Regions from separate parts of the Massilia paldalensis genome, predicted to be linked through region 3. Evidence: predicted binding sites of a transcription regulator. Region 3 holds the regulator's gene; each other region holds the start of a gene.
What was found. The regulator FNR, encoded in region 3, switches genes on or off when oxygen is low (the NO sensors DNR and NnrR bind a similar motif). The targets are predictions, from matches to a motif close to TTGATNNNNATCAA.
Positions count from the first base shown of each region.

Region 1 (5,534 bases), 190 kb from region 3:
AGGACGACGTGCTGGCCGCGATCCGGCGCATGGGCGTGCTGCAGATCGACACCATCAGCGTCGTCGCGCGCAGTCCCTACCTGGTGCTGTGGAGCCGCCTGGGCGACTACGACCCGGCCTGGCTGGATGCCTTGCTGGCCGAGGGCAGACTGTTCGAGTACTGGGCCCACGAAGCCTGCTTCATCCCCATCGAGGACTACGGGCTGTACCGCCACCGCATGATCGATCCCGGCGCGCTCGGCTGGAAATACGCCGGCGCCTGGATGCGCGAGCATCCGGACGAGGTCGAGCGGGTGCTGGAGCACATCCGCGAGCACGGCCCGGCGCGCTCGGCCGACTTCGAGCGCAGCGACGGCCAGGCCGGCGGCTGGTGGCAATGGAAGCCGGAAAAGCGCGCGCTCGAAGTCCTGTTCACGGCCGGCGTCCTGATGATCGCGCGGCGCCACAATTTCCACCGGATCTACGACCTGGCCGAACGCGTGCTGCCCGGCTGGGACGATGCCCGCATGCCCTCGCTGGCGGACACGCAGCGTACCTTCGTGCTGCGCGCCACCAGGGCGCTGGGCGTGGCGAAGGCGGCCTGGACTCCCGACTACCACCGCACGCGGCCGCCGCGCGTGGCCCCGGGCGCGCTGGCCGACGCAGGCCTGCTGCTGCGCGCCCGCGTGGAGGGCTGGAAGGAACCCGTGTTCGTCCATCCCGACCATGCCGCGCTGCTGGAGCAGGCCGCCCAGGACCGGCTGGTGCCGACCTTGACCACCGTGCTGTCGCCGTTCGACCCCATCGTCTGGGACCGGCGCCGCGCGCAGGAACTGTTCGGCTTCGACTACCGGCTGGAAAGCTACACGCCGGCGGACAAGCGCCGCTACGGCTACTTCTGCCTGCCGCTGCTGCGCAAGGGGCGGCTGGTCGGGCGGATCGACGCCAAGGCGCAGCGCAAGGCCGGCGTATTCGAAGTGAAGGCGCTGATCCTGGAGCCGGGCGTGCGCGCCAGCGACGGCCTGCTGCGCGACCTGGCCACGGCGATCGAGCGCTGCGCGCGCTGGCACGGGTGCGCGCAGGTGACGCTGGCGCACGCGGTGCCGGACGGGGTGGCGGCGCCGCTGCGGGCGGCGTTCGATCGCGTCGCCGGCGCCGTCGCTTGAGCAGCAGCGGCAGGGCCAGGGCATGATCGACGGACGGGAGCACGCAGCATGACATTCGATATCTACGGCCGCTTCCAGGTGGAGGTGCTGCGCGAGGATGGCGCCTGGCTCGCTTACCGCAGCGAGTGCGGCAAGCGGGTGCGCATGGACGAGCTGGTCATTCCGGCGCACCTGGCCGAGGAAGAGATTATCATTTACCTGGACGATATCTTCCACGAACTGGCACGGCCCGGGCGGCACGTCGGGCGCCTTGCCGACTGAGCAAGGAGGCAACGCGATGGACGACAAACGCTACTGGTTTCCCGTACGTCCCGCCGGCAACGGATGGGGCTGGGGCTTGCCGCAGGCATGGCAGGGATGGGCCATCCTGCTGGGGTTCCTGGTCCTGTTGATCGGCGGCCTCGTAGGGCTGGCGCCGTACGGCGAGCTCGTCGCAGCCGGCTACGGCTGCGTGATGGGTGGTTTGCTGCTCGGCATCGTGGCGTGGAAAGGCGAGCCGCAATCGATGCGGCACCGGCGCTGACCCGACCCCTGCCGGATTCAGGTGCCGGCCAGCCGGACCGTCACGGGCTGTCCGGCCCGCAATCCCGACGACGGCGCATCCGGTTGCGCCTCGACGAGGAACACGGGCCCCGGTCGGCCCGGTTCCGGGCGGCGGGCCGCGAAGCTGACCCGGGCCGGCAGGCCGGCGCCGCAGCCGTCGCAGGACAGCACGACGGCCCGTCCGGGTTCCAGTGCCTTCAGAAGATCGCGCGACACGTAGAAGCGGGCGCGCAGCTGGCGCTGGGACAGCAGGCTCAGCACGGGCTGGGCGGCGGCCACCGTCTCGCCTTCGCGCACCATCACCTCGGCCACCTCGACGTCGTCCGGCGCCGTGCGCACTTCCTGGCCGGCCAGGGCGAACAGGGGCGCGCCGGCCGCCACGCGTTCCCCGCGCTGGACGTAGACGCGCTCGACGCGGCCCGCCTCCACGCTGGCGAAGGGCGCGGCATCCGCCTCCGCATAGCCGGCATGGCCTTCGGCCGGGCTGGCGCCATGGAGCGGATTGCAGGCGGCCAGCAGCAGGAACAGCAGCAGGGACAGCACAAGCGGGAAGAGGGCGACAGGGGAGCGTTTCATCGGGCGGCGAGGCAGGGCAGGGAACGTCGAACCGGTCGAGATTAGCATGTCCAACCCCTACCTTGGCCATCCGTTACGGTTTGTTATAGATCAAAAGACGCCCGGCGCGCCTCCTTACACTAAGACCTTTCAGGCCGACGACGACACCATATTCCCTCAGGCCTGGCCATTAACCTTCCCATCCAGGTTTCCGTGCCGCATCGCTCGCGGCCGGGATCGGATTTGGCGAAAAAGACGCGTGGAGACCGAATGCTGACGTCGACTTATACCCTCGTTGCCTTGTCCGTCGAGCAAACGACGGCACGGAGCGCACTGCAATCGCTGCTGGACGACCTGTATGCGTTGCCCGGCGATTTCGCCACCCTGGCCGCCGGCCGGGCCGCCCAGCTGTGCGGCGCGCTGCGCCGCATCTACGACGACTGCCACTGGCGCAAGCTGGACAAATTCCTCGTCCCGGCGCTGCGGCGCTGCACGGAAGCGGCCGACGGCCTGCTGCGCGAACTCGAGCAATTGAGCATGCACGCGGCGGAGGCGATGGCCGCGGCCGAGGCCTGCATCGGCGCCGGCGCGCGCGCGGTCCAGCGCGCTCCGTTCCAGGCCGCCGTGGAGCGCTGCGTGGCGGCCCTGCGCCACCGCCTGGAACGCGAGGAGCACGAGCTGTTCCCGCTGGCGCGCAGCCGGGTCGGGCGCGATGCCTGGTTCGCCATCGCCAACCAGATGCTGGCGCACGACGCCTATGCCCAGGAACGGCGCACGGCCCCGCGCCAGCGGCGTTCCGCCATCGATCCGCCCGGGCCGGCGCTCGGGCGCAACCTGGAGGACCGGCGTCTCGAGCACGGCGACGACCGGCGCCAGCCGGCCCTGCTCATGCATTGACGATCGCGCCGGCGGCCCGGGCAAGCGGGCCGGTCGCACGCGCCGGCCCGGCGGCGCGAAGCCATCAGGGTTCTTTGTTATGATGGCGATTTTGGAAGTGCGATTTCATCATGTTCGAGTTCCTATTCAAGCGGCCGAATGGCGGCAAACCCGGCGGCAAACCCGGTAGCAAGCCCGGAGATAAGTCCGGCGACAAGCCGGCCGCCGGAGCGCCGGCCGCCGGAACGCCGGCCGCCGGAACGCCGGCCGGGAAATCGGCCGCGCCTGCCAAGACGTCCGCCGCCGGGCCGGGCGGGGCGCACGCATCCCAGCGTGCCCTGCAGGCCGAGAAACTGGGCCGGATCGGCGGCGACGAAGCCGCCGCGGTGGAATTCATCCTGCAATGCGAATTTTCCGAACTGCGGCTAGCCGCCGCCGAGTTCGTCCATAGTCCGGCCCTCGTGGAGCGCGTCCATACGGCGATGCGCAATACCGACCGCCGCGTCGCCAAGCTGATGCAGGGACGCCTGGATGCCCACCGCCACCGTGAAGCCGAGCATCGCCGCGGCGAGGCGGCGCTTGCCCATGCCCGCGCGCTGCAGGCCGACGCCTTGCTGACCCCGAACCACGTGGCGGAACTGGACCGCGAATGGTCCGTCATTTCCGCGCCCGAACTGCAGGACGATTTCCAGGCCGTGCGCGCCGCACTGGGCGCGCGCCTGGAGGCGCAGGTGCAGCTGCAGCGCGCCATGATCGACCGCCTGGCCGCATTGCGCCGCCTGGGTGCGGAGAACCTGTCCGCCGCCGAGCTGGCCGGCCGTGTCGAGGTGCTGGCCCAGGAGCAGGCCCAGGCGCTGCAGGCGCCCGAGCATGCGGCCTTGCCGCGCGGCCTGGTGAACGAATTCGGCGTGGAACACCAGAAGCTGCTGGCCAGCCTGCAGGAACGCGAGGCAGGCCAGGCCGCCCTGGCGGCGCGCGGCGCCTTCCTCGACGCCCAGGCCGCCACGCCCGTGGCTGAGTTGAACGGGGATGCGCTGCGGCGCGAATGGAAGGCGTTGCCGCCGGCGCCGCAGGACGAGGGGGCCGGCGAGCTGCAGCGCCGTTTCGACGCGCTGCTGGCGTCGCTGCCGCAGCCGGAGGGCCGCAAGCCGAAGGAGGCGCGCGAGCACAAGCCGGCCAAGGAGGCGGCGCAAGCGGCCGCCGCCGGCCCCGAGCGCGCCAGGCCGCGCGGCGCCGACCAGCACTTCATCGACACGATGGAGGCGATGGAAGCCGCCCTGCAGCAGGGATCGCTGGGCACGGCCGCCGAGCTGGACAAGGCCCTGAAGGACGCGAAGGACAAGGGCATGCGCCTGACGCCCGCGCAGTCGGACCGCCTGGCCCACGTGCGCGCCGAGCTCAAGCGTCTGTCCGACTGGGCGCGCTGGGGCGGCAACGTCTCGCGCGAGGAGCTCATCAAGGGCGTCGAGGCGCTGCCCACGCAGAACCTGCCGATGGCCGAGCTGGCCAAGAAGGTCGGCAGCATGCGCGACCGCTGGAAGGCGCTGGACAGCCTGTCGGGCGCCGCGCCGAAGAGCCTGTGGGAGCGTTTCGACGCCGCCTGCACGGCCGCCTACGCGCCGGCCGCCGCCCACTTCCGCCACCTGGCCGACGAGCGCCACGCGAATGCGGCGCGCGGCCAGGCGCTGGTCGAGGAAGCGAATGCCGAGATCGCCCGCCTGCAGGACGGCAGCACGGACTGGAAGCACCTGGCGAGCGCCGTGCAGCGCCTGCGCCTGGCGTGGAGCCACCTGGGCGCCATCGACCGCAAGGAAAAGAAGCGCCTCGACGGCCTGTTCTCCGAAGCGCTGAACGTGCTGCAGGCGCCGCTGGAGGCGCAGCGCAAGGACGAGATGGGCGAGCGCGAACGCATCATCGAGGAAGCGGCCGCCATCGATCCGCACGACCGCCACGCGCTGGACGCCATGCGCGCGCTGCAGGCGCGCTGGCAGGAACATGCCCGCGCGCTGCCGCTGGAACGCAAGGCCGAGCAGGCACTGTGGCAGCGCTTCCGCGCCGTCTGCGACGAGGTATTCCAGCGCCGCAAGGAGAGCATGCACGAGGCCGACATCGAGCGCCGCGCCCACGAGGCCGCCAAGGAAGCGATCAGCGCGCGCCTGGAGGCAGCCGTCGCCGACGTCACCCCGGCCACGGCCGGCAAGCTGCTGCGCGATGCCCAGGCCGAATGGCAGGCGATCGGCCCCGTGCCGCGCGCCCACGAAGCGCGCGTCGAGAAGCGCTACCACGCGGCGGTGGCCGCCGTGCAGCACGGGCTGGACCAGGCGCGCCGCGCCGCCGGCGTGGCCCAGGCGGGCAAGCTGCGCGACAAGCTGCGCCTCGTGCAGGAACTGGAGCAGGCCGTCGCGTCCGGCGAGG
Region 1 is NZ_JBJCIU010000001.1:840,986-846,519, forward strand. Features, by position in the region: gene ACI1V7_RS03835 (winged helix-turn-helix domain-containing protein) at 1-1,145, shown strand, start outside; gene ACI1V7_RS03840 (DUF7661 family protein) at 1,194-1,406, shown strand; gene ACI1V7_RS03845 (hypothetical protein) at 1,423-1,668, shown strand; gene ACI1V7_RS03850 (HlyD family efflux transporter periplasmic adaptor subunit) at 1,686-2,264, opposite strand; gene ACI1V7_RS03855 (hemerythrin domain-containing protein) at 2,514-3,140, shown strand; gene ACI1V7_RS03860 (DUF349 domain-containing protein) at 3,251-5,534, shown strand, end outside.
Region 1: the regulator FNR is predicted to act here: its motif matches at 2,345-2,358, upstream of ACI1V7_RS03855 (hemerythrin domain-containing protein).

Region 2 (5,534 bases), 1.2 Mb from region 3:
AAATTGCTGGTCTGGACCGCCAGGCCGAACATCGAGCCGGCCGTCGCCGCCGCGTTCGACAGCGAAAAGCCGCTGCTGGCCGACAGGCCCGTGGACGGGTCCGTGATCACGGCCGGCTGGCCACCGCCGAACGGCAGCGGCGTCAGCGTGGCGCCAGGGGCGACGATGCCGCCCGAGACACGGTTGTCGTGGCTGCTGCGGATCGAGGCGAACGAGGCCCAGTTCACGCCGCTCTGGAAGCTGTCGTTCAGCTCCACCTCGAGGATCTTCGCTTCCAGGATCACCTGGCGGTCGACGGCCAGCTGCGTGGCCTTCAAATAGGCGTCCACGTTGCGCAGTTCGTCCGGCATCGCGCGGATCACGAGCACGCCCGACTGCGGGCTGACGACCACGCTGCGTCCGCCGTCCTTGGAACCAACGATCGCCTCGATCGATTTCTTCAGGTCGCCCCAGAAGTCGTTCTCGGACGACGTGCTGACGTCCGTGCTGTCGACCTGGTAGCCGTTCTGGCCGTTCGGGTTGTTCGGATTGTTCGGGTTGTTGCCGTTGTTGTTCGCCTGGCCGTTCTGGTTGGCGAAGCCGTTGTTCTGGTTGCCGTTGTTGCCGTTGTTGCCGACGGCATTCGCCACCGACGTCGACGTCACGCGCGTGTTCGACGCGCCCTGGCGCTTGCCGACCAGGTAGTTCACGCGGAACATCCTGGTCTGCATGGTGAGCGGCTTGATCGAGATGCGCGTGCCTTCGATCTTGTAGTCGTAGCCGTACATCTCGCGCACGGCGTCGAGCGTCTCGGGCAGCGTCACGTCCTTCAGGTTCGCCGTGATGGTGCCGGAAACGTCGGGGTGCACGAGGATGTTGTAGCGCGTGCCCGCCACGATCGAGCGGAAGAACTGCTGCGCCGGCACGTTGTTGAAGGAGACATTGAAGCGCTCCTCCAGCGCCGGGCGCGCCTTCGGCAACTGGTTCGCCAGCGCCGCGGCCGGCGGCAGCAGCGCGTCGGCCACCGCCGCATTATCGGCAGTTGCGGCGGGCGCGGGCGCGGCCGGGCGCCGGGAGGCCTCCGCGACTTCCTTGCGGATGGTGTCGTAGGTCGTGTTCGCGGGCGGGGTCTGGCAGCCGCTCATGGCGATGGCGGCAGCCAGCAGCGCGCCGATCGTGGCATGGGGGCGGGAGGGTCGCATCGTCTTCATCGGTCCTGGTCGGGGTCGTGCTCGTTCAACGGGAAGTGGCCTGGGCCAGCACGCCGGGTCGCCCGGCCGGCGACATGCCGCCCTTGGCGCCATCCGGCGCGTACAGGCGCAGCACCTGGCGTTCGCGCCCGTTCGCCAGCTCCACCTCGTTCTCGGCGATGCGCGCCACGCGGGCGCCGCGGAAGGTGTCGCCGGGACGCACGGTCTCGCCGTCGATGACGGCCAGGTGGCGGCCGCCGGGACCGCGGCCGATCAGGATGGTCTGCAGCTGCGGGCCGCCGGCCGCCGCCGTCGGGGCGGCAGCGGCGGCCAGCGCCGCGGCCGGCGGGCGGGTCGGATCCTGCAGCGCCTGGGCGGCCGCGCCACCGCACGCCAGCGCGGCAAGGGCAGATACCACTGCGGCCACGAGCGCGCGGCGCGTGACGGTCTTCCTCGGCTTCACAGCTTCATCCATTTCGGGTCCAGGCTCAGGGTGTACAGGGTAAGGGTGAGGCGCGCGCTCGGGTACTGCTCGGTGTCGAGCTGGGCGCGGCCCCAGAACAACTGGGTCGGCATGGCCTCCAGCGCCGTCATGTAGTCGACCATGTCGAGGTAGCTGCCGCGCACCGTCAGTTCGACGCCGTGGCGGTACAGCAGGTCGGGCGCCCTGGCGACGGGCTTGGCAGACGCCGTCGCATTCGGCGCATTCGCCGGCGCGGTTGCCGGCGCGGTTGCCGGCGCGGTTGCCATCGTGTCGCCGGCGGCCGGCGCGTGCGCCTCGTCCGCCTGCGCGGCGATGTCGCTGAGCGAGCCGACGGGCAGCGTCTTCATCGACACCAGTTTCAGTTTGCCGTTCGCGCGCAGGATCGCTTCCAGCAGCGGCGCGACGCGCTCGGGCGCCACCAGGCCCTTCTGCATGGCGCGCAGCTCGTCGGCGATGCGCGCGCTGTCCTGGCGCGTGACGGCGAGGCGCTCGCGCAGCGGGGCGTCCGGGTCGTCGCGGCCGACCGCGACCTTGTGCGCCGTCTCCGCCTCGATGCCCGCCAGCGCGTCGCGCTGCTGGCCGATCTGGCGGCGCAGCACGTCCTGCTTGTGCAGCGCCGGGCCCAGCGCCGTCGTCCAGCCGAGCGCCGCCAGCACGGCCAGCACGGCGCCCAGCACCATGATGCGTTCGCGCGGCGCCAGGGCATCCACGCGCGCGGAAAAGGCCAGCCAGCGCTGTTTCATCGTCATGGCTTGGGCTCCGCGGCGCCGGCCGATTGCAGGCTGAATTCGACGTAGGGCGCGGGCTGCGCCGTTTCCTTGCCGTCCTTGTCGACGGCCTTCAGGTCGGCCGCCTGGCCGATCTGAAGGCTGCCCACGGGCTTGCCCTGCATGACGGGCTCGTTGCGCAGGCGCGCGAGGAAGCCCGGCACCAGCGCCGGATCGAGCGCCCTGCCCTGCACGCCCAGGTCCAGGCCCGCGCCCTTCACGCGCACGCCCGTCAGCCACAGTCCTTCGACGTGCTGGCGCGCCAGCGCGCGGAAGTATTCGGCATAGCCCTGGGTGTTGCCGAGGTCGCCGTGCTCGATCAGGCCGCGCACGCGCTGCAGCGCCGCGCGCTGGCCTTCGGCTTCCGACAACTGAGTGGCGACGAGCGGGTCGGCGGCGCGCGGCGCGAATTCGGCGCTGACGGCGGCCAGCCGTTGCTGAGCCGCTTCCAGGCGCTTGGCGCCGGCATCGGCTTCCGCCTGCAAGTCCGCGGTGCGCACGTGCACGACGGCGCCGGCCACAGCCAGCACCAGCACGGCCGCGCCGGCGGCGGCCACCATGCCCGTCGCCGAGAGCAGGTGCTTCTGCTGCTCGAACGCCGGATTGAACAGGTTGATCTGCTGGCTCATGCGGCCGCCTTCTCATCGCGCAGCGCGGCGCCGAGCGGCACGAAGAAGCGCTGCTGGCGGGCCGGTTCGCTCAACTCGGGCGCGTCCTGCAGGTCGAACACGGCGCCCAGGTCGAGCGACTCGACGCGGGTGTACAGGTTGCTCGACAAGTACTCCTCGAGGCCCGTCGCGCCCGTCGGCGCCAGGACCAGCTTGGCCACGCTGATGAAGGAAAACTGGCGTTCGAAGTGGTCGAGCGAGCGTTGCAGCTCCAGCGTGATCTTGTCGAAGCTCTGGTGCTTGCGCTCGTGGTCGGCCTCGAGCAGCTGCGCCAGCGTCACGTCGATGCGGCGCGACAGGTACAGCTCGCCGCGCCAGGACACGGTCAGCAGGCCGCCATCCTCGCCGAACGACAGCATGGCGACGCCGCGCCCGTCCGCCTCCAGCAGGGCCGACACGTTACGCTGGGCCATCTCGGGGATGTCGATGCAGCGCAGCTTGACCTTGGCGTCGGCGAACAGCTGCTGCAACGGCGCGATGGTGCTGTTGCGCGCGGCGATCGCGAACACGCTCTGCTGGGCGCGCGCGCCCGCATTGTCGCCGGGAGGCAGTTCGAGCACGTCGATGGTCGCGTCGGCGACGGGGAAGTCGAGGAGGTCCTTCAAGCGCCAGCGCATGGCCGTCCCGAGTTCTTCGCGAGGGACGTTCGGCGCCTCGGCCGTCAGGAACTGGTAGGCGCCGCCGCCCAGCACCGTCGTGCAGCGGTAGTCCGCGCTGTGCAGCTCCCTGCCCGCTTTTTCCAGCGCGTCGGCGCCCGTCGCGCCGGCAAAGAACGCGGCCACCGTCACCGCCGGCTTGCCATCGCCCCTGCGCACGCTGGCGGCGGCGATGCCGTCGCCCTGCAGCGCCAGGGCCAGCCAGGCTCCGTTGTTCTTGGTTTTCTTGAAAAGGCCCATCGGCGGTGAATGGCGGTAAGGTTGAAGTACGTATGCTAGGGTATTGATTATATTCAACAGATACGCAAAATCGATACCAATTTTTCACTCAGGAAAAATATTTTTGGTTTGGACACATGGAACTGTCGCGTGCCGTCCTCAACCGTCGAGCATGTCCGCAAAAATGATGGCGGCCGTACGACCCCGCCCCAACACATGGTTGGCCACGAAGCCGTACGGCCGATCGGAACAGCCTCATCCGTTCCCGGCTGGGTGAATCACATGCAGTTGTCGCCCGACGTTCCGTTGACCGTGATGATCGGGCCGGTGGCGGCACCGGTGTTGTCATAGACGACGCTGCAGGTAGCGGCGTTGGCGCCAACCGGCGAGACGGTGATGTTCCTGCCGTTGATGGTCTGCTTGTAATCGTTAGCGTCCAGGCCCGCCGCCGCAGCAATGGTGGCCGAGTTGGGGTAGCCGTTTTCCATCGTGATCGTCACGCCTTCCACAGTGATCGTATTGGTCGGATTGACCAGCCATTTGCTGTGCGCCATCGTCGACGTCGAGATCAGTGAAGCCTTGGCGGCCTTGAGCGACGCGTAACGCGCCTCGCCGCTCAGGTTCATGAACTTCGGCATGGCCGTCGCCGCCAGGATACCCAGGATGACGATCACGACGATCAGCTCGATGAGGGTGAAACCGCCTTGGGCGCTGGGCTTCAAATTCTTGTTCATGTTTTCTCCGGATGGTGCGCGATCGCCGCGCGTGCTTGTTAGGGATACATCGCGCCTCAGACTGGCGCCGGTTCGTGCCTCATTCTACCTTGATTTTCAGCAATCTTTACGTACTGAAAGTAAAGTTTTTTTGACGAAAACGCTGGACGGCGGGAATGTGTGGCGTCCTGTAAACACTCGCCACGCCTCAGTGCCGCAATGCCGCCGCCCCCACGTCCCAGATCGGCAGGAAGATCCCCAGCGCCAGCACGAGCACCATCACGCCCAGGAACACGATCAGGATCGGCTCGATCTGGCTCGACAGCGTCTTGAGTTCGTAGTCGACCTCGCGCTCGTACATCATCGCGATCTCGTCCATCAAGTCGTCTAGCGAGCCCGACTCCTCGCCCACCCCGATCATCTGCAGCACGACGGGCGTGAACACGTCCGCATTGGTCGCCGTGCGCAGGATGCTCTCGCCGCGCTCGACGCCCTCGCGCATCTGTTCGATGCGCATCGACAGGTAGGCGTTGTCGGACGTCTGGGCCACGACGCTCAGGGCCTGTACGATCGGCACGCCGCTGCGGATCGACAGCGCGAAGCTGCGCGCGAAGCGGGCCATCGTAGCCTTGTGGACGATCTTGCCGGCGATGGGCAGGCGCAGCTTGGTGCGGTCCCAGCGCAGGCGGCCGTTCACCGTGGCCGTCCACTTGCGGAAGCCGACAAAGGCGGCCAGCGCGAGCGTGGCGAACCACGGCCACTGGGACTTGGTGAATTCCGAGGTGCCGATCAGCATCCGCGTCATGAACGGCAGCTCGGCGTGGAGGGTCTTGAACATGTTCTGGAATTGCGGGATGA
Region 2 is NZ_JBJCIU010000001.1:2,198,967-2,204,500, forward strand. Features, by position in the region: gene mshL (pilus (MSHA type) biogenesis protein MshL) at 1-1,181, opposite strand, end outside; gene ACI1V7_RS09630 (hypothetical protein) at 1,216-1,644, opposite strand; gene ACI1V7_RS09635 (type II secretion system protein M) at 1,629-2,402, opposite strand; gene ACI1V7_RS09640 (PilN domain-containing protein) at 2,399-3,049, opposite strand; gene ACI1V7_RS09645 (agglutinin biogenesis protein MshI) at 3,046-3,984, opposite strand; gene ACI1V7_RS09650 (type II secretion system protein) at 4,242-4,697, opposite strand; gene ACI1V7_RS09655 (type II secretion system F family protein) at 4,885-5,534, opposite strand, start outside.
Region 2: the regulator FNR is predicted to act here: its motif matches at 4,028-4,041, upstream of ACI1V7_RS09645 (agglutinin biogenesis protein MshI).

Region 3 (5,534 bases):
AGCAGCGTACCTCGGCCGCGGTGATGCGCTGGTCGCTGGCGAATACGGTGGCCAGCGAACCGTATGAAGACTACAGCTTCGTCTTCAACCAGTTCGGCGGCGTGCAGGTGGGCCTGGTCAATTTCATGACGACGACGCATCCGCTGCGCCGCGCGGCCGACGTGTCCAGCTACCTGGCGCGCCTGGACCAGATCGGTGCGCGCATGGACGAGGCGCTTGCGCGCGCGCAGGCGGCGACGGCCAAGGGCTTGATCCCGCCGCGCTTCATCCTCGAGCGCGCCCAGTTCCAGGTCGACAAATTCCTGGAGCCCGCGGCCGGCCAGAACGTGCTCGTGACCACGTTCGCCCAGCGCAGCGAGAAGCTGTCCGACCTGGCGCCGGAAGCGCGCGACAAGGCGATCGCCGACGCCACCCGCATCGTCGAGACGAAGATCCGTCCCGCCTACCGGCGCGTGCAGGCCTACCTGGCCGCGCTGCATCCGAAGACGAACGACACGGCCGGCATCTCGCGCCTGCCGAACGGCGCCGCCGCCTACCAGCACGCGCTGCGCACCTACACGAGCACCAACCTGACGGCCGCCGAGATCCACGCGATCGGCCTGCGCGAGGTGGCGCGCATCGAAGGGGAGATGGACCGCCACCTGCGCACGCTCGGCTATACCGAGGGCAGCGTCGAGCAGCGCATGGCCAAGCTGGACGTCACGTTCCAGCCGAAGGCGGAGCCGGACCCGCGTCCGGAACTGCTGCGCAAGTACGCGGACATGGTGGCCGACGCCGAACGGCGCAGCGCCTCCATCTTCAACCTGACGCCGCGCGCCCCGGTCGAGGTGCGGCGCGAACCGCCGCTGACGGAGCCGTCGGCCGCCGCCCACTACACGCTGCCGGCGCCGGACGGCAGCCGTCCCGGCATCTTCTGGGTGCCGATGCGCGGGCCGACGTTCGACGTGATCCGCATGCGCAGCCTGTCCTACCACGAGGCGGTGCCGGGCCACCACTTCCAGCTGGCGATCCAGCAGGAACAGACGGGATTGCCGAAGTTCCGCGCCCAGCGCATCTTCGGCGGCGGCAGCGCCCACAGCGAGGGCTGGGCGCTGTACGCGGAGCGGCTGGCGGTGGAGCAGGGCTGGTACGAGGGCGACGTCCCGGGCCTGCTGGGCGCCCTCGGCTCGGAACTGTTCCGCGCGCGCCGCCTCGTCGTCGACACGGGCCTGCACACGAAGGGCTGGACGCGCCAGCAGGCGATCGACTACGGCATCGGCGCGCAGGAAGTGGAGCGCTACGTCGCCTGGCCGGGCCAGGCCTGCGCGTACATGATCGGCATGTTGCGCATCATCGACCTGCGCGAGAAGGCGAAGAAGGAATTGGGCGACAAGTTCTCGCTGCCGGCGTTCCACGACGTGGTGCTGAAGAACGGGTCGGTGCCGCTGGACGTGCTGGGCGAGGTGATCGACCGGTGGATCGTGGTGCAGAAGGCAGCGTAACGAATCCGTCGTCCCTGCGCAGGCAGGGACCCAATTGCCGGCGCACTGTCGGCGCGAACAGCACTTGGGCCCCTGCCTGCGCAGGGGCGACGTTGTGCGGACTTAGAAATTGTGCCGCATCCCCAACACCGCGCCGCGCAAGGTGGCGCCGGCCTCCGGCCCGATCCCGTTGATGGGGAAGTCGTAGGTGGCATTGCGCTCGTTGTCCAGCAGCGTGTAATAGGCATACAGGCTCGTGCGCTTGGACAGCATGTAGTCGTAGCCCAGCGTCGCGTGCGTCGCACCCGTGTCCGGCCCGCTGTGCAGGAAGCCGATCGTCGCCGTCGACGCGCCGCCGGCGTCGCCCGCGCGGCCCACCGTCAGACGCAGGCCGTGCAGGCCCATCTGGTGCGAGACGGAGACGAAGGCCGCATTGCGCGGCAGCTTGCCGCTGGCCGTCTCGTATTCCAGGCGCTCGCCGACGACGGCGACGCGGGTCTGGCCCCAGGACGTCTTGCCGAACTGGTAGGCAAGGGCCGCCTTGCTGCCCGTGTCGTCCAGGCCTGGTCCCTGGTACTCGTGGTGGCGTTCGTGCGCGACCGTCGCGTACCACGGGCCGTCGGCATAGATGACGGCGGCCGACCACAGCGACGGCTTGGCGCCGTTCGCGGGGGATTCCTCGTTCATGCCGCGCGTGAGGCGCAGCGACAGGCCGTGCCACTCGGGCGTCCAGTAGTGCAGGGAGTTGGCCTGGCGGCGGTCGAAGGAATACGTGTTGTTGACGTTGTCGACCGAGGAGCCGGAGCCGTTGGCCAGGATGCTCATGTAGCCGGCCGTGGTCGGGTAGAACGGGTCGAGGCCCGACGTGGCGCCGTTGTACGCGGTGACCCAGTGGCCGGCGAACAGCGTGCCCCAGGGACCGTCCAGGCCCACGCGGGTATCGCGCCGGAACGGCTCGCCCGCGCCCGTGTCGGGCGACAGCGTGCCCTCGAGCTGGAAGATCGCCTTCAGGCCGCCGCCCAGGTCTTCGCTGCCCTTGAAGCCGAGCACGGAGCGGTTGTTGACGAGGCGGGTCTGGGTGAAGCCGCTGCCGTTGTCGACGTGTTCCATCGAGACGTTCAGGCGGCCGTAGATCTGCACGCCGTCCTGGGCGTGCGCGGTGTGGACGGCGGTGGCGCACAGCAGGCAGGCCGCGGCGCCGAGGTGAAGCTTGTGGGACATTGGCAATCTCCTTCGCCCCGATTGTGCAGGGCCAGGAGCAGCTTGCCAGCTATCCGAACGTATACCGTGGGCCGCCTCAAGCCATGGGGCTGCACTGCTCGGTGCCGGCCGCCATGGCCTTCAGCCGCGCCGGTTCGAGCAGGATCACTTCGCGCTTGTCCACCTGCACCAGGCCCATCTTCCTGAAGCGCGACAGCAGGCGGCTGATGCTCTCGATGGTCAGGCCCAGGTAGTTGCCGATGTCCTCGCGCGACATGCGCAGCTGGAAGCTGGTCGAGGAATAGCCGCGCGCGGCGTAGCGGGCCGACAGGTTTACGAGGAACACGGCGAAGCGCTGTTCGGCGCGCATGTTCCCAAGCAGGAGCATGACGTTCTGTTCGCGCGTGATTTCCTTGCTCATGATGCGGTGGAAGTGGCGCAGCAGGTTGGGCACTTCGCCGAACAGGTCTTCGAGGTTGTCGAACGGGATCTCGCACACCTCGCTGTCTTCCAGCGCGACGGCGTCGCAATGGTGGCGGTCGCCGCTGATCGCATCCATGCCCAGCAGCTCGCCGGCCATCTGGAAGCCCGTGATCTGGGCTTCGCCGGCCGCGTTCACCTGGTAGGTCTTGAAGTGGCCGAAGCGCACCGCGTACAGGCTGCGGAACGGCTCGCCCATCTGGTACAGGCGCTCGTCGCGCGCGATGCGGCGGCGCCGGCCGATGATCTGGTCGAGGCGGTCGATCTCGGCATCCGCCAGGCCCATCGGCAGGCACAGCTGGCCCATGCTGCATTGCTGGCAGCTGACCTTGAGGGCCTGGATGTTCAGCGGCTGGTCGGGAGTAAGGATGGCGGCGTGGTTCATGGCGGGAAGGGGAGCATCGACAAGGGAATTATAGTCGCCATTGTCGCGAATCTCGACCATCGGGGCGCTTTCCTACCCCTTCGGCCGCCAAAAGTGTCGCATTCAGGTACGCTGCTCCTGCATGTGCCGGTCCAGTTCGGGCATGTCGTCGGCCTCGCGGTCGAGTGGCATCTTGATCAGCCGGTTTTCCTTGACGACGAGGGCGGCGGCCCAGATCACCATGGCCAGGCCCACGACGGTGGTCGCGGCGCCTGCGTACTTGAGGAAGGACGTGCCCTTGAAGATGGCGTCGGCGACGGCGATGATCAGGGTGCCGATCAGCAACATGGCGGCGTACAGGCCGAAGTCGGTCGCCCGGCGCATGCAGTCGATGCGGCGGCGGTACAGCGCGACCTCGTCGCGGATCGTCTCCTTGCGCTGGCCGTCGGCACCCTGGCGGTAGTTGTCGACCAGGCTGCGGTAGCGCTCGTAGGCGCTGCTGTAGCGTCCCTGTAGCAGGTGCATGAACATCCACGATGCGAAGACCAGGCCGGCATTGGGGCCGACGGCTTGCAGCACTTCCTTGAGTTCGAAATCCATGGGCTTCCTTCGGCGATGCGCCGGACGGCAAGGCTTGCGCGTCTTACCTGCATCAAATAACGATGCAGTGTGCATCGCACGGGCGAACGCGGCAAGCGTGTGCGCCCCGTGCGCATGTAAGATTGGCCATACGACCTCGGGAGGACTTTCATGTTCGGATTGGCGGCACTGGATTTGGCACGCGTGCAGTTCGCGTTCACGATGTCGTTCCACATCCTGTTCCCGGCCATCACGATCGGCCTGGCCAGCTACCTGATGGTGCTGGAAGCGTGCTGGCTCAGGACCAAGCGCCAGGTGTTCGTCGACCTGTACCACTTCTGGCTGCGCATCTTCGCCGTCAATTTCGGCATGGGCGTCGTCTCCGGCATCGTGATGGCCTACCAGTTCGGCACCAACTGGGCCGCGTTTTCCGAATACGCGGGCGGCATCGTCGGGCCCCTGATGACCTACGAGGTACTGACGGCCTTCTTCCTCGAGGCGGGCTTCCTGGGCGTGATGCTGTTCGGCTGGACCCGCGTGGGCCCCGGCCTGCACTTCCTCGCCACCTGCATGGTGGCGCTGGGCACGCTGATCTCGGCCACCTGGATCCTCGGCGCCAACAGCTGGATGCAGACCCCGCAGGGCTATGCGATCGAAGGCGGACGCATGGTCCCCGTCGACTGGTTCGCCATCGTGTTCAATCCCTCGTTCCCCTACCGCCTCGCGCACATGGCGATCGCCGCGTTCCTCGCCACCGCGCTGTTCGTCGGCGCGTCCGCCGCCTGGCACCTGCTGAAAGGGAACGATCGCCCCGCCGTGCGCACGATGTTCTCGATGGCGATGTGGATGGCGCTCGTGGTGGCGCCCGTCCAGGCGCTCGTCGGCGACATGCACGGCCTGAACACGCTGCGCTACCAGCCGGCCAAGATCGCCGCGCTGGAGGGCCACTGGCAGAACGAGGGCGACGAGCCGCTGCCGCTGCTGCTGTTCGGCGTGCCTGACATGGAGCAGGAGCGGACCCGCTTCGCCGTCGGCGTGCCGCGCCTGGGCAGCATCATCCTCACGCACACCTGGGACGGCCAGATCAAGGGCCTGAAGGAGTTCCCGCGCGACGAGCGGCCCAATTCCCTGATCGTGTTCTGGAGTTTTCGCGTCATGGTCGGCCTGGGCCTGTTGATGATCCTGCTGGGCGCCTGGAGCCTGTGGCTGCGCCGCGGCGGACGCCTGTACACGCAGCGCGGCTTCCTGCGCTTTGCCGCCTGCATGGGACCGGCGGGGCTGGTCGCCGTGCTGGCCGGCTGGATCACCACCGAGGTCGGCCGCCAGCCCTGGGTCGTGTACGGCGTGCTGCGCACGGCGGACGCAGCCTCGAAGCATGGCGTGGCGCCGCTCGCGCTGTCGCTGGCGCTGTTCGTCGTCTCGTATTTCTTCGTGTTCGGCGTCGGCATCGC
Region 3 is NZ_JBJCIU010000001.1:1,035,762-1,041,295, forward strand. Features, by position in the region: gene ACI1V7_RS04650 (DUF885 domain-containing protein) at 1-1,481, shown strand, start outside; gene ACI1V7_RS04655 (porin) at 1,584-2,681, opposite strand; gene fnr (fumarate/nitrate reduction transcriptional regulator Fnr) at 2,758-3,525, opposite strand; gene ACI1V7_RS04665 (DUF2721 domain-containing protein) at 3,628-4,104, opposite strand; gene ACI1V7_RS04670 (cytochrome ubiquinol oxidase subunit I) at 4,255-5,534, shown strand, end outside.